DNA from 3 places in the Streptomyces sp. NPDC057854 genome. Region 3 is predicted to be linked to each of the others. Evidence: riboswitches for the same ligand, from Rfam matches in the RefSeq annotation. Region 3 holds a riboswitch; each other region holds the start of a gene.
What was found. A riboswitch is a leader RNA that binds a small molecule or an ion and turns the genes downstream of it on or off. The one in region 3 is predicted to bind cyclic di-AMP.

Region 1 (4,630 bases), on a different contig from region 3:
CTGTGCCGCTTCGCCGTGCTGTTCGGCGACCCGCAGCTGGCGCTGACCGCCGTCGACCGGGTCCTCTCGGTCACCGCGGACGAGGTGCGCGAGGTGGCCGCGGCCCGGCTCCGGCCGGACAACCGCGCGGTGCTGGTGTACGAGCCGGCCGAGACCGCCGACAGCGACGCCACCGACGAGAGCGACGACGAAGAGGGAGCGGACCAGTGACGGACACCGCCCAGCCCCTGACCAGCATGGAGTTCCACCCCCAGCCGCAGGCCGGCGCGGCGAGGCCGTGGGCCTTCCCGGCCCCCGAGCGCGGCACGCTCGACAACGGCCTGACCGTGCTGCGCTGCCACCGCCCCGGCCAGCAGGTCGTCGCCGTCGAGCTCTTCTTCGACGCGCCGCTGGACGCCGAGCCCGAGGGCCTCGACGGCGTCGCCACCATCATGGCGCGCGCCCTCTCCGAGGGGACCACCGAGCGCGGCGCCGAGGAGTTCGCGGCGGAGCTGGAGCGCTGCGGCGCCTCCCTCGACGCGCACGCCGACCACCCCGGCGTCCGGGTCTCCCTGGAGGTCCCGGTCTCCCGCCTGCCGAAGGCGCTCGCGCTCGTCGCCGAGGCGCTGACCTCCCCGGCGTTCGACGCCGACGAGGTCAAGCGTCTGGTGGCCAACCGGCTCGACGAGATCCCGCACGAGTCCGCCAACCCGAGCCGGCGCGCGGCCAAGCAGCTCTACAAGGAGCTCTTCCCGGCCTCCGCGCGGATGTCCCGGCCGCGCCAGGGCACCGAGAAGACGGTGGAGGCCATCGACGCCGCCGCCGTCCGCGCCTTCTACGACGCGCACCTGCGGCCCGCCACCGCCACCGCGGTCGTCGTCGGCGACCTCACCGGCGTGGACCTGGACGCGGTCCTCGCCGACACGCTGGGCCGCTGGACCGGCGCGCCGGCCGCGCCGCGCCCCATGCAGCCGATCACCGCCGACGACACCGGACGGGTCGTCATCGTCGACCGTCCGGGGGCCGTCCAGACGCAGCTGCTCATCGGCCGGATCGGGCCGGACCGCCACGACTCCGTCTGGGCCGCGCAGGTCCTCGGCGTCTACTGCCTCGGCGGCACCCTGACGTCCCGTCTGGACGCCGTCCTGCGCGAGGAGAAGGGCTACACGTACGGCGTGCGCGCCTTCGGGCAGGTGCTCCGCTCGGACGGCGAGGGGCACGGCGCCTCGCTCCTCGCCATCAGCGGCTCGGTCGACACACCGAACACCGCGCCGGCCCTGGAGGACCTGTGGAAGGTCCTGCGCACGCTGGCCGAGGGCGGACTGACCGACGCCGAGCGGGACGTCGCGGTGCAGAACCTGGTGGGGGTGGCGCCGCTCAAGTACGAGACGGCCGCCTCGGTCGCCGCGACCCTGTCCGACCAGGTCGAGCAGCACCTGCCGGACGACTACCAGGCCCGGCTGTACGCGCGGCTCGCCGAGACCGGCACGGTCGAGGCCACGGCGGCCGTCGTCAGCGCCTTCCCGGTGGACCGGCTGGTCACCGTGCTGGTGGGCGACGCCGCGCAGATCGAGGAGCCCGTGCGAGCCCTCGGCATCGGCGAGGTGACCGTGGTGAGCTGACCCCGGGTCAGCGGGCGGCGGAGGTCTCCGATGCGATGAAGCGTCGGGGACCTCCGCTTTGTCCGTTATGAAGCTAAGCATGATCGTATGCCCTGTGGCATGTCTTACAAAAAGGCGTGTCTGTTTGGCGATCGACATCCGTCCGGCCTAGCGTCGACGCGGCTGTCCGGCCCACGCACGCGCCGCACCCGCGGCACCGGACAGTCATCGCCGAGTCCCCGTCAGGCGCGAGCCTGGGGAGCCGGGGACCCACCAGTCCCTGGGGTGAATCGGACGCCTTCGCCCGCGCGGAGGGGCCCGTAGGAGACCTTCCTGCTCCGAACCCGTCAGCTAACCCGGTAGGCGAGAAGGAAGGAAAGGACCGTCTCTTGGCGTTCACCCGTGCCACCGGGAAGCACCGTGGTGCGAGCCGACTGGCTCGCCGCAGCGCCGGCATCGCCGGCGTGGCCGCCCTCGCGACCACCGGCGTCGTCGGCACCCTCGCCTCTCCGGCCCTCGCCGCCGACGGGGAGGACCGTTCCCCCGAGGACACCGGCCTCATGAAGGTGATCGCCGACGAGTCGATCGCCGACCAGATCAGCGCGCAGGCCGCCGCCCAGGAGCAGGAGGCCGCCGAGGCCGAGGCCCGGGCCAAGGCGCGCGCCGAGGCGAAGCGCAAGGCCGAGGCCCGCGCCAAGGAGATCCGCGAGGAGAAGGAGCGCGCCGCCCGCGAGGCCGAGCGCCGCCGCCTCGCCTCCTTCAACCTCCCGGTCGCCGGCTCGTACGTCTCCACCGGCTACAAGACCGGCGGCTCCCTCTGGTCCTCCGGCAGCCACTCCGGCGTCGACTTCCACGCCGCCTACGGCACCCCGGTCGTCTCCGTCGGCTCCGGCACCGTCGTCGAGGCCGGCTGGGGCGGCGCGTACGGCAACAACGTCGTGATCCGGATGCACGACGGCACCTATACCCAGTACGGCCACCTGTCGTCCATCGGCGTCTACGTCGGCCAGACCGTCGAGCCCGGCCAGCAGATAGGCGTCTCCGGCTCGACCGGCAACTCGACCGGCCCGCACCTGCACTTCGAGGCCCGCGCCACCGCCGAGTACGGCTCCGACATCAACCCCGTCGCGTACCTCCGCGCCCGCGGCGTCAGCCTCTGACCCGCCATTCCCGCCCCGAAAAGGCCCCGGCTCTCCCGAGCCGGGGCCTTTTCCGTCGCTTCCGGCCCGCATGCCCCGGGCGTCTACCGGCCGGATTCCGAGGGGGCATCGGAATTTCCGGCGCGCTGCAATAGAGTCGCGGAAGAAGCGCCGCTCGAATGCGGGGCGCGCGGAGCGAATACGGAGGTCGGACATGCGGGTTCCCGCGCAATCGGTATGCACGGCGATCCGGGACGACATCGTCTCGGGGGTCTTCGAGCGCGGCAGCCGGCTCACCGAGGACCAGCTCGCCCGGCGCTACGGCGTCTCCCGCGTGCCGGTCCGCGAGGCCCTGCGCACCCTGGAGTCCGAGGGCTTCGTGGTCAGCCGCCGGCACGCGGGCGCCCAGGTCGCCGAGCCCACCGACCAGGAGGCCGCAGACCTCCTCGACGTACGGGCGCTGCTCGAACCGCTCGGCGCCGCCCGGGCCGCCCAGCGGCGCACCGACGCCCACCTCAAGGTGCTGCGCGGCCTGGTCAGGCTGGGACAGGAGCGGGCCCGGCGGGGGCAGGGGGAGGACCTGCGGGCGCTCGGCGGCTGGTTCCACGAGACGCTGGCGCAGGCGTCCGGCAGCCCGGCGCTCGCCGTCCTGCTCACCCAGCTGCGCCACAAGATCGCCTGGATGTACGTCGTGGACCCGCCGGACCGGCCGGCGGACGCCTGGGCCGAGCACGGGGCGATCGTCGACGCCGTCGCGCGCGGGGACGCCGAGCGGGCCCGCGCGCTGACCGCCCTGCACGCCGAGCGCTCCCTGCCGCTGCACCGGCTGAAAAGGCCGGAGCACGGCCGCGTGAGGGTTTCGCAACACGCCGTCAACACGGCGAGTTCCCGGATTTAACACGGGCGCCGTATACAGGAAGAGGAATTCTCCCGGCCTTGTCGCGGCTTTGTGCCGACCTTGTCCCGGCCTTTTCCTGCTGCCCGGAAAAGGGAAATTGCGGGACCGCGGAAATGCCGGACGGCCGTGTCCGCCGGGAATTCCGGGGACACGGCCGTCCGTGGGGAACGGGATCGACTCGCCGTGATCAGACCGTCTCGGGAAGCTCGTCCAGGCCCTCGGCCACCAGCTTGGCGAGGCGCTCCAGCGCGGCCTCGGCGCCCTCGGCGTCCGAAGCGAGCACGATCTCCTCGCCGCCCTGCGCGCCCAGGCCGAGCACCGCGAGCATGGAGGCGGCGTTCACCGGGTTGCCGCCGGCCTTGGCGATGGTCACCGGAACACCGGAGGCCGTGGCGGCACGGACGAAGATGGAGGCGGGGCGGGCGTGCAGGCCCTCGGCCCAGCCGACGTTGACGCGGCGCTCAGCCATGGTGTTGCCCTTCAGGTCTTCAGCGGTTGTCTAGACCAGTCTCTCACGGGAAGCGGAGTGCTCCCGTCGACGTTGGTCCCCCCACCGTACGACCTCCGGCCCTCCCGCCCCGGCGGCGCGCGGACCGTGCCGCGTCCCTCCCGGGCCGCGCGCGGACGGTGCCGCTGTCGGACCCCGGCCGTAGGCTGTGCCCCATGCGGAGCACGTCGGAACAGGCGGACGGACCGGACGGGACGGGCGGTGCGGGACCGGGGGAGCGGCAGGCCCCGGCCGGGCGCCCGGCCCCGCAGGAGCACGCCTACCCCGACCACTGGGAGGCCGACGTCGTGCTCCGCGACGGCGGCACCGCGCGCGTGCGCCCCATCACCGCCGACGACGCAGGCCGGCTCGTCAGCTTCTACGAGCAGGTCTCGGACGAGTCGAAGTACTACCGATTCTTCGCCCCCTACCCCCGGCTCTCCGCCAAGGACGTCCACCGCTTCACCCACCACGACTTCGTCGACCGGGTCGGCCTCGCCGCCACCGTCGGCGGCGAGTTCATCGC
Region 2 (4,630 bases), on a different contig from region 3:
GCACCTGCCGGTGGCGGCGGGCGGCGGCCGGCCGGAGCGGAAGGACGGCGAGGCGGCCGGGGCGGCCGGGGTCCGGGGGCAGTTCCGCACGGTCCTCGGCAACCGGGTGTTCTGGCTTTTCTCGCTCGCCATGACCGGTTCGTACGTGCTGTCCTTCCAGGTCTACCTGGCGCTGCCGCTCGCGGCGGGCGGCACGGGCGTGACGACCGCGCTGTTCGTCGTCTCCGCGCTCGTCGCGCTCGCCGGACAGCTGCGGATCACCGCCTGGTGCGCGGCCCGGCTCGGCCGCGAGCGGAGCCTCGTCGCCGGGCTGGCCCTGATGGGCGGCGCGTTCCTGCTGCCCGCCACGCTCGGGCGGGGCGCGGCGGCGCTGCTGCTGTGCGCGGCGGTCCTCGCGGTGGCGAACGCGGTGCTCTACCCGTACGAGATGGACACCGTCGTCGCGCTCTCCCGGGGCCGCTGGGTGGCCACCCACTACGGGCTCTACAACACGGTCTGCGGGATCGGGATCACGCTCGGGAACCTCGGTACGGGTGTGCTCCTCGACGTCACGGGCTGGACGGCCGCGCCGTGGCTGGCGCTCTGCGGCGTCGGCCTGGGCTGTGCGGCGGCGGTCGCGGTCCTGGGGCGGGGCGGACGGCTGCGGGTGGACGGCTCGACGTCGTAGCGGACGGCCGGGCTTCCGCCCGTACGCGGTTCCCACGCGCGCGCGTGGGCGGGACGCGGCATGCACGCGCGCGTGGGTGGGACCCGGTCTCCACGCGCGCGTGGAGCGGGCCGCGTACGCCGGTCGGACGCCTGCCGGTCGCCGGGCGGGCGCGGCGCGGGGACCCTGGGAGGGTGCGCGGCGGCGGGCCGGCGACCGGTCAGGAGTACTCAAGGTGACGCACCCTCGGGGAGCGGCGGGCGGCGGGCGGCGGGGCGATCCGCCCGGCCGCGGTCCCGTCCGGTCCGGCGCGACCCGGGGACCGTACGGGAGCGAGGTGCGGCAGTCCGCGCCGTTCGGCGCGACCCGGCGGGTCCTGCGGGCGCTGCCGCCGCTGATCATCGCGGGCGGGGTGGTGTTCGACCTGGCGACGCCGCCCGCGTACACGGCGGCGCCGATGTTCTCCGCCGCGCCGCTGATCGCCGCCCCGTTCTTCTCCCGGCTCACCACGCTGCTGACCGGGCTGGCGGCGATCCTGGCGTCGGTCGGGCTGCACGCGTACAACGACACGCTCACCGACGTGCCCTCGCTGACGGAGACGCTGACCGTGGTGACGGTGTCCGCGCTGGCGCTGGTGATCAACCTGGTGGTGCGGCGCAGCGGCGAGCGGCTGGCGTCGGCGCGGGTCATCGCGGAGGCCGCGCAGCGGGCGGTGCTGCCGATGCCGGCGGAGCGGATCGGCGGGCTGCAGTGCGCGGCGCGGTACGAGGCGGCGCAGGCGGACGCGTTCATCGGCGGCGACCTGTTCGCGGTGCAGGACACGCCGCACGGGGTGCGGCTGGTGGTCGGGGACGTGCGGGGCAAGGGGATGGACGCGGTGGAGGCGGTCGCCGTGGTGATCGGCGCGTTCCGGGAGGCGGCGGAGCAGGAGGCGACGCTGGAGGGGGTGGCGCGGCGGCTCGACCGGGCCCTCGACCGGGAGGGGACGCGGCGCGAGGGGCTCGACGCCTTCGAGGGGTTCACGACGGCGGTGCTGGCGGAGGTCCCGCGCGCGGGCGGGCGGGTCCGGCTGGTGAACCGGGGGCACCCGCCGCCGCTGCTGCTGTACGGGGACGGGCGCCTGGAGACGGTCGCGCCGGCCGAGGCGGCGCTGCCGCTCGGGATGGGCGAGCTGTCGGTGTGGCCGGACCGGGCCGACGAGCGGGCGTACCCGGCGGGCGCGACGCTGCTCTTCTACACCGACGGCCTCTCGGAGGCGCGGGACGCGGGCGGCGTCTTCTACGATCCGGCGGCCCGGCTGGCGGGCGCGGTTTTCCCGGGGCCGGAGGAGCTGCTCGACGCGCTCGTGGACGACGTGCGGCGGCACACCGGCGGGGGGACGACCGACGACATGGCGCTGCTGGCGGTGAGCCGGCCGGCGGCCGGGGCGCCGGAGCGGCGGCGGACCATGCCGGTGGTGCCGCCCGGGCCGGGAGGTTGACGCGATCCGGCCGGGCGTTCACCGTGCGTGGTCAGGAGGTGCCTCAGCGATAACAATTGACACACCGTCAGATTTCAGAGGTTTGACGGACCGGCACTGAAGCGGGGTCAACTCGGGCGAATCCCTGCCATTTCCGTGAATGATCAAGGGGAACGGCTTGGAATCGGACCGTCGTGTCTATTAACGTTCGATAACGCAGCGCGGTCGTCCCAGCCGTCGCAAGAGGCGGCTCCGTGCGCACGTGCCGAATCCCGAAAGGGAACCGGGGAACCATCCCTTGGGGTGAATCGGGCCCCTCGCACCCCCCGTGCGAACACGCCCGTAGGAGACCTTCCTGCTCCGAACCCGTCAGCTAACCCGGTAGGCGAGAAGGAAGGAAAGGAGCGCGCCTCCGTGGCGTCCAACACCCCCGTACCCGGTGCCCCCTTCGAGCCCTTCGGCGGCCCGGGTGCCGTCGGAGCGGACGACCCGGCCGGCGCCGCGCCGGGCGCGTACGACACCGCCTCCTTCACCCCCTCCCCCGGGGAGTGGAACCCGACCGAGGGCTCCCTGCGCGCCGAGAGCCGCGCCGGCGGCCGGCACCGGGTCGTGAAGCAGCGCTCCAACTTCGCCCGCTCCTCCACCGTCCTCGGCGTCGGCGTCATCGCCGCCGTCGGCGCGGGCGGCCTCGCCACCGCGCAGGAGAAGCCGCCGGTCGCGATCTCCCTCCCGGACCTTCCCGACCTGGGCCTCCCGGACGCCCACGACCTGCCCGGCGTCGGCGCCCTGCTGCCCGGCGGCGACGAGGAGACCGCCGACGCGCAGGGCTCCGCGCCCGTCGCGGCGGGCGCCGCCGCGGCGAAGCCGCTCACCTCCGTCACGTACACCGCCCCGGCCGGCACCGCCGCCGCCGGCACCGCCACGGCCGCCCCCGCCGAGCGCACCGCCTCCGCCGCCGACGCCGGCGAGGCCCTGCGCGCCCGCATCCTCCAGCAGGCCGAACAGCAGCAGCAGGCCGCGGTCGACGCCGAGAAGCTGGCCGCCGAGAAGGCCGCCGCCGAGAAGGCCGCCGCGGACGCCAAGGTCCAGGCGGAAGCCGCCGCCAAGGCCGAGGCCGAGCGGATCGCCGCGGAGAAGGCCGCCGAGGAGAAGCGCCTCGCCGAGGAGAAGGCCGAGGCGGAGCGGATCGCCGCCGAGAAGGCGGAGGCCGAGCGCCTCGCCCAGCTGGCCGCCAGCTACGCGATGCCGCTCTCCTCGTACACCCTCACCTCCACCTACATGCAGTCCGGCTCGATGTGGTCCTCCGGCTACCACACCGGCCTCGACTTCGCGGCCCCCACCGGCACCCCGCTCAAGGCCGTGCACGGCGGCACCATCACGTCCGCGGGCTGGTCCGGTTCGTACGGCTACCGGATCGTCCTGCAGCTGGAGGACGGCACCGAGGTCTGGTACTGCCACCTCTCCTCCATGACCGTCGCCGCCGGCCAGACCGTCACCACGGGCGAGACCATCGGCCGCGTCGGCGCCACCGGCAACGTCACCGGACCCCACCTCCACATGGAGGTCCACACCCCGGACGGCGCGGGCATCGACCCGGCCGAGTGGCTGCGCTCCAAGGGCCTGACGGTCTGACCCCACGGTCCGACGCGACGGTCCGGCCGCCGGTCCGTCCGTACGAGCCTTCCGGCCGGGGTTCAGGCTCCCCGACCGGAATACGCCCGGCGGCGCACGGAGTTGATCTCCCCATGGACTCGACTCTGCGCCCGCTGGGCACCTCCGGCCTGCACGTCTTCCCGCTCGCCCTCGGCGGCAACGTCTTCGGCTGGAGCGCCGACGAGAAGACGTCGTTCGCCGTCCTCGACGCCTACGCCGCCGCCGGCGGCAACTTCGTCGACACCGCCGACGTCTACTCCGCGTGGGTCGACGGCAACGAGGGCGGCGAGTCCGAGACCGTCATCGGCCGCTGGCTGGCCGCCCGGGGCAACCGCTCCGACGTCGTCGTCGCCACCAAGGTCGGCGCCCTCGCCCCGCTCAACGGCCTCTCCGCCCCCACCGTCAAGGCCGCCGCGGAAGCCTCCCTGCGCCGCCTCGGCACCGACTACATCGACCTGTACTACACGCACTTCGACGACGAGACGGTCCCCGTCGAGGAGATCGTCACCGCCCTCGACCAGCTCGTGAAGGAGGGCAAGGTGCGGGCCGTCGCCGCCTCCAACATCTCGCCCGAGCGGCTGCGGGCCTCCCTCGACTTCGCCGAGGCCGAAGGGCTCACCCGGTACGTGGCGCTGCAGCCCGAGTACAACCTCGTGGCGCGCGAGAAGTACGAGGGCCCGCTCCTCGACACCGCCGCCGAAGCGGGCCTCGCCGCCGTCCCGTACTACGGCCTCGCCTCCGGCTTCCTCACCGGCAAGTACCGGCCCGGCCGGTCCGTCGACAGCGTCCGCGCCCCGCGGGCCGGCGCGTTCGCCGAGACCGCGCGCGGACAGGCCGTGCTCGCCGCGCTCGACGAGGTCGCCGAGGCCCAC
Region 3 (4,630 bases):
GGTGAGCCGGGAGCGGCGGGCCTGGCGCCGGGTCTGGGAGCGGTAGACGCGGGCGGCGGTCTGTTCGCCGATCAGCCTGAGCCGGGTCGCGGTCGAGAACCGGTCCCCGTTCTTCACGGCCATGTCCTGCCGCCTCCCCTGTCTCCGGTCTCCCTCACACGTCCGTCCCCGCACACGGTACGGGACCGGGTGCGGGGACGGACGGAACTGCGGTGCCGGGGCAGGTCAGCCCTTGAAGCGCGGGAAGGCGCTGCGGCCGGCGTAGACGGCGGCGTCGTCGAGGATCTCCTCGATGCGCAGCAGCTGGTTGTACTTGGCGACGCGCTCGGAGCGGGCCGGGGCGCCGGTCTTGATCTGGCCGCAGTTGGTGGCGACGGCGAGGTCGGCGATGGTGACGTCCTCGGTCTCGCCGGAGCGGTGGGACATCATGCACTTGAAGCCGTTGCGCTGGGCGAGCTCGACGGCGTCGAGGGTCTCGGTCAGCGAGCCGATCTGGTTGACCTTGACCAGGAGGGCGTTGGCGGACTTCTCCTCGATGCCGCGGGCGAGGCGCTCGGGGTTGGTGACGAAGAGGTCGTCGCCGACGAGCTGGACCTTGTCGCCGAGCTTCTCGGTGATGACCTTCCAGCCGGCCCAGTCGTCCTCGAACAGCGGGTCCTCGATGGAGACGAGCGGGTACGCGGAGACGAGCTCCTCGTAGTACTCCGTCATCTCGGCGGCGGAGCGCTCCTTGCCCTCGAAGAGGTACTTGCCGTCCTTGTAGAACTCGGAGGCGGCGACGTCCAGGGCGAGGGCGACGTCCTTGCCGGGGACGTAGCCGGCCTGCTTGATGGCCTCCAGGATGAGGTCGAGCGCCTCGCGGTTGGAGCCGAGGTTGGGGGCGAAGCCGCCCTCGTCGCCGAGACCGGTGGACAGGCCCTTGGTCTTCAGGACGGACTTGAGGGTGTGGTAGACCTCGGTGCCCCAGCGCAGCGCCTCGGAGAAGGACTCCGCGCCGATCGGGGCGATCATGAACTCCTGGATGTCGACGTTGGAGTCGGCGTGCGACCCACCGTTGAGGATGTTCATCATCGGAACGGGCAGCAGGTGCGCGTTCGGGCCGCCCAGGTAGCGGAAGAGCGGGAGGTCGCTGGCCTCGGAGGCGGCGTGCGCGACGGCGAGCGAGACGCCGAGGATGGCGTTGGCGCCGAGCGACGACTTGTCCGGGGTGGCGTCCAGGTCGAACATGGCCTGGTCGATCAGGCGCTGCTCGGTGGCGTCGTAGCCGACGAGCTCCGGGCCGATCTGCTCGATGACGGCGAGGACGGCCTTCTCGACACCCTTGCCGAGGTAGCGGTTCTGGTCGCCGTCACGGAGCTCCAGAGCCTCGAACGCACCGGTGGAGGCACCGGACGGCACGGCAGCACGGCCGGTGCTGCCGTCGTCGAGGCCGACCTCGACCTCGACCGTGGGGTTGCCTCGGGAGTCCAGGATTTCCCGGGCTACGACGACGTCGATGGACGGCACGAGCATCTCCTTCTGGGATGTGACGCTAGGTGTGACGCAGGGGTCGCAAGGTCTCGTTCGCCTTGCGACAAGAGCCTAACCGGCTCCGGCGCTCCGGCCAGCCGACCGCCCGTCCCCTGGGACGAAAAAGGGCCCAAGAGCACGCATCGGAGGACGAAAGACCCGGGAACTACCGGGCGGTAACGCCGGAACCCCGGTCCGGAGCCACGGGGGAAGGGGGCTCGGGACCGGGGTGGTCACCGCGGGAGGGTCGTCGGGTGCCGGTGAGCCGCCGGACTCACCGCCACCGCGGCTCCTTACTTGAGGTGGAGCTGCTGGCCCGGGTAGATCAGGTCGGCGTTCTCGACGACGTCCTTGTTGAGCTCGAAGAGCTCGGCCCAGCCGCCCTCGACGCCCTGCGCCGCGGCGATCTTGCTGAGGGTGTCGCCGGCGACGACCTTGTACTCGCCGTCGCCCTTCTTGACCTTCTTGCCGGTCGGGGTGGTGACGGTCTTCTTGGCGGCGGCCTGCGGGGCGGCCTGCGCGGTGCGCTTCGGGGCCTGGCGCTGCTCGCTGCGGGTGGCGGACTGCTCCGAGGAGCGCTCGGGGGCGCTCTGGCGCGGGGCGGCCTGCTGGGTGCTCTGCTGCTGGGTGCTCCGCTGCTGCGGAGCGGCCTCGGCGGAGCCGCCGTCGTAGGAGGCGGAGGAGAGGCCGACGCCGCAGCTCGGCCAGGCGCCCTTGCCCTGGCCCGCGAGGACCTTCTCGGCGATGGCGATCTGCTGCGACTTGCTGGCCTGGTCGGCGGTGGCGGCGTAGGCGGTGCCGCCGTACGCGGCCCACGTGGAGGCGGAGAACTGGAGGCCGCCGTAGTAGCCGTTGCCGGTGTTGATGGACCAGTTGCCGCCGGACTCGCACTGGGCGACGCGGTCCCACTCGGAGGCGGTGGCGGCCGAGGCGGTGCCGGCGGCCATCAGCGGGGCGGCGACGGCCGCGCCGGTGACGCCGACGAGGGCGACGACGCGGGTGGCCTTGGAGGGACGACGACGCTTGCCCGTGCCGGAGAACAGCATGGAGTTTCCTCTTCACCGACGCCTGTGAGGTGAGCTGTCGGGTTCGGGCTGGAAGAGTCGCCCGGCCGCGTGTCCTAGCACGCGGCTTCACCCCTAGCCGGTCCTGCGGCCGTCGCTGTCGACGGCCGGGCCCGGCACGAACCTTGGGTCCCCCACTCCTGCCTGCGGCGCTTTCGCGACGACAGTTCCCGGCGGCCGACGGCAGGACTCGGCGTTTCGGTCGACGGGGCCCGCGGTGGCGAGCGGTGTCGACCGTAGACACACAGGTGCTCGAAGTTCAAAGAGGCTCACGACGGACAAAACGCCCTTCCTTGCCCTCCGTCAGACCTCGTTTGCGCAGGTGAGAGCTGACGGAAGCAAAGTTTGCGGACGTGACACGCCAGTTGGGGCGAAGAGACCCATGTCTCACTTTCCCAAAATCGGACATACGCCCCTGAAACGGCCTCACTTCTCCGACGAAGGGACCGTCAGTTCCAGGCTCTGACCAGGGAGGATGAGATCCGGGTCGGTGCCGACCGTCTGGCGGTTGGCGTCGTAGAGGGCATCCCAGCCACCCGGAAGGTCGTTCGCCTGCGCGATCTCCGACAGGGAGTCACCCGGCCGCACGGTGTAGGCGTCAGCCTCGTCCGCGTTGACGGGGGTTGATACGACCTTGTCCGCAGCTGCGGCATGTCGCCCGGATTCCTGACTGGTGTCCGACTTGCCGGTTTCCTCCGGGGCGGCCTCGCCCCGGTGCTTGCCCGTCCCGGGCGCGGCCGACGCCACGTCAGACCCCTCCGTGCCGGGGGCCGCCGGGGTGGTGGGCGCCACGGGGGCGCCCGAGCCGTCCGGGGTGCCGACCGGGGCCTCGGGCGTGCCCGTGGAGGCGTCCGGGGCGCCGGGCGCGGTGGTCGCCGGCAGCGGCGTGACGCCGACCCCGGGGGCCGTGGGCGCGGTGGACGTGTCGGGGGAGGTGGGAGAGGTGGGCTTCGCCGGGGCCGTGGCGGACCCCGACGGCGCCTTCCGCGCCTCCTCCGTCTCCGCGGCCGTCTCCGCGGTCTCCGCCCGCCCCGTGGAGTCGGCCGGCGTGGTGGCCGGGGCGGACGTCTCCGCGGTCTCCCCGGCCGCCGGGCGCTCGGCGGGGGCGGTGGCGGTGTCGGTGCCGGCGGGCGTGCCGCCGGTGCGGTTCGACTCGGGCGCCACGCCGCCCTCTTCCTCCCGCGGGACCACGGGGCCGGGGTGCACGCCGGTCGCCTCGCCGTCGTTCTCCAGGCCGGCGATGGGGGCGCAGGTGGCCCAGGCGGTGCTGCCGGAGGCCAGGGCCCGCTCGGCGACGGTGATCTGCTGGGCGCGGCTGGCGAGGTCGGGGCTGGTGGCGTACGCGAGTCCGCCGTGCCGCTCCCACAGCTCCTGCGTCATCTGGAGCCCGCCGAAGGCCCCGTTGCCGAGGTTGGCGCTCCACTGGCCCCCGGACTCGCAGGCGGCGACGCGGTCCCAGGTGGCCGCGTCGGCGGCGGAGGCGGATCCGGTGGCGAGCAGCGGGAGCGCCAGGGCGGATCCGGTCACTCCGGCGGTGACGACGATCGCGGGAGCCTGGCGGGGTCGACGGTGTCGTCCGTTTCCGGAAAGCATGTCGGGGCCTTTCGCGTGACGGCGGGTCGGCGGTGACGCCTGGGACGGCCGGGGTCGGGCCGAACGTTGGCGCGAACGTAGCCGCATTCGAACGTCCGTCACAAGTCGATGGCCGCGCGATCACGTGAAGATCACATTTCTGATCCTCCGTCACCCGCCGTGCGGGGGTGCGGACGGGGTGCGGATGGGGTGAACTCGACCGGAAGCGTGCGCAATCCGCGCATGATGAGCCCGCCGCGCCACCGCAGTTCGTCCGGATCGGCGCCGAGCCGCAGGTCGGGCAGGCGGGTCAGGAGGGTGGCGAGCGCGGTCTGGCCCTCCAGCCGGGCGAGCGGCGCGCCCAGGCAGTAGTGGATGCCGTGCCCGTACCCGAGGTGCTGGTTGTCGGTGCGGGCGAGGTCGAGGGTGTCCGGGGCGCCGAAGCGGTCCGGGTCGCGGTCGGCCGCCGCGAGGACGACGAGGAC

Region 1: it holds a riboswitch for cyclic di-AMP, as region 3 does, so the genes downstream of both, ACFVQZ_RS11600 (M23 family metallopeptidase) here and ACFVQZ_RS04900 (transglycosylase family protein) in region 3, are expected to answer to the same signal.
Region 2: it holds a riboswitch for cyclic di-AMP, as region 3 does, so the genes downstream of both, ACFVQZ_RS26705 (M23 family metallopeptidase) here and ACFVQZ_RS04900 (transglycosylase family protein) in region 3, are expected to answer to the same signal.

Annotation. Positions count from the first base shown of each region.
Region 1 covers NZ_JBHVMF010000006.1:183,149-187,778, reverse strand. Annotated here, with positions in the region: gene ACFVQZ_RS11610 (M16 family metallopeptidase) at 1-210, shown strand, start outside; gene ACFVQZ_RS11605 (M16 family metallopeptidase) at 237-1,601, shown strand; cyclic di-AMP (ydaO/yuaA leader) riboswitch at 1,800-1,960, shown strand; gene ACFVQZ_RS11600 (M23 family metallopeptidase) at 1,970-2,740, shown strand; gene ACFVQZ_RS11595 (GntR family transcriptional regulator) at 2,934-3,617, shown strand; gene ACFVQZ_RS11590 (HPr family phosphocarrier protein) at 3,805-4,086, opposite strand; gene ACFVQZ_RS11585 (GNAT family N-acetyltransferase) at 4,281-4,630, shown strand, end outside.
Region 2 covers NZ_JBHVMF010000020.1:137,457-142,086, forward strand. Annotated here, with positions in the region: gene ACFVQZ_RS26695 (MFS transporter) at 1-667, shown strand, start outside; gene ACFVQZ_RS26700 (PP2C family protein-serine/threonine phosphatase) at 882-2,126, shown strand; cyclic di-AMP (ydaO/yuaA leader) riboswitch at 2,359-2,508, shown strand; gene ACFVQZ_RS26705 (M23 family metallopeptidase) at 2,520-3,737, shown strand; gene ACFVQZ_RS26710 (aldo/keto reductase) at 3,851-4,630, shown strand, end outside.
Region 3 covers NZ_JBHVMF010000002.1:124,482-129,111, forward strand. Annotated here, with positions in the region: gene ACFVQZ_RS04890 (septum formation initiator family protein) at 1-123, opposite strand, end outside; gene eno (phosphopyruvate hydratase) at 226-1,512, opposite strand; gene ACFVQZ_RS04900 (transglycosylase family protein) at 1,803-2,555, opposite strand; cyclic di-AMP (ydaO/yuaA leader) riboswitch at 2,560-2,735, opposite strand; gene ACFVQZ_RS04905 (transglycosylase family protein) at 3,000-4,100, opposite strand; gene ACFVQZ_RS04910 (cytochrome P450) at 4,298-4,630, opposite strand, start outside.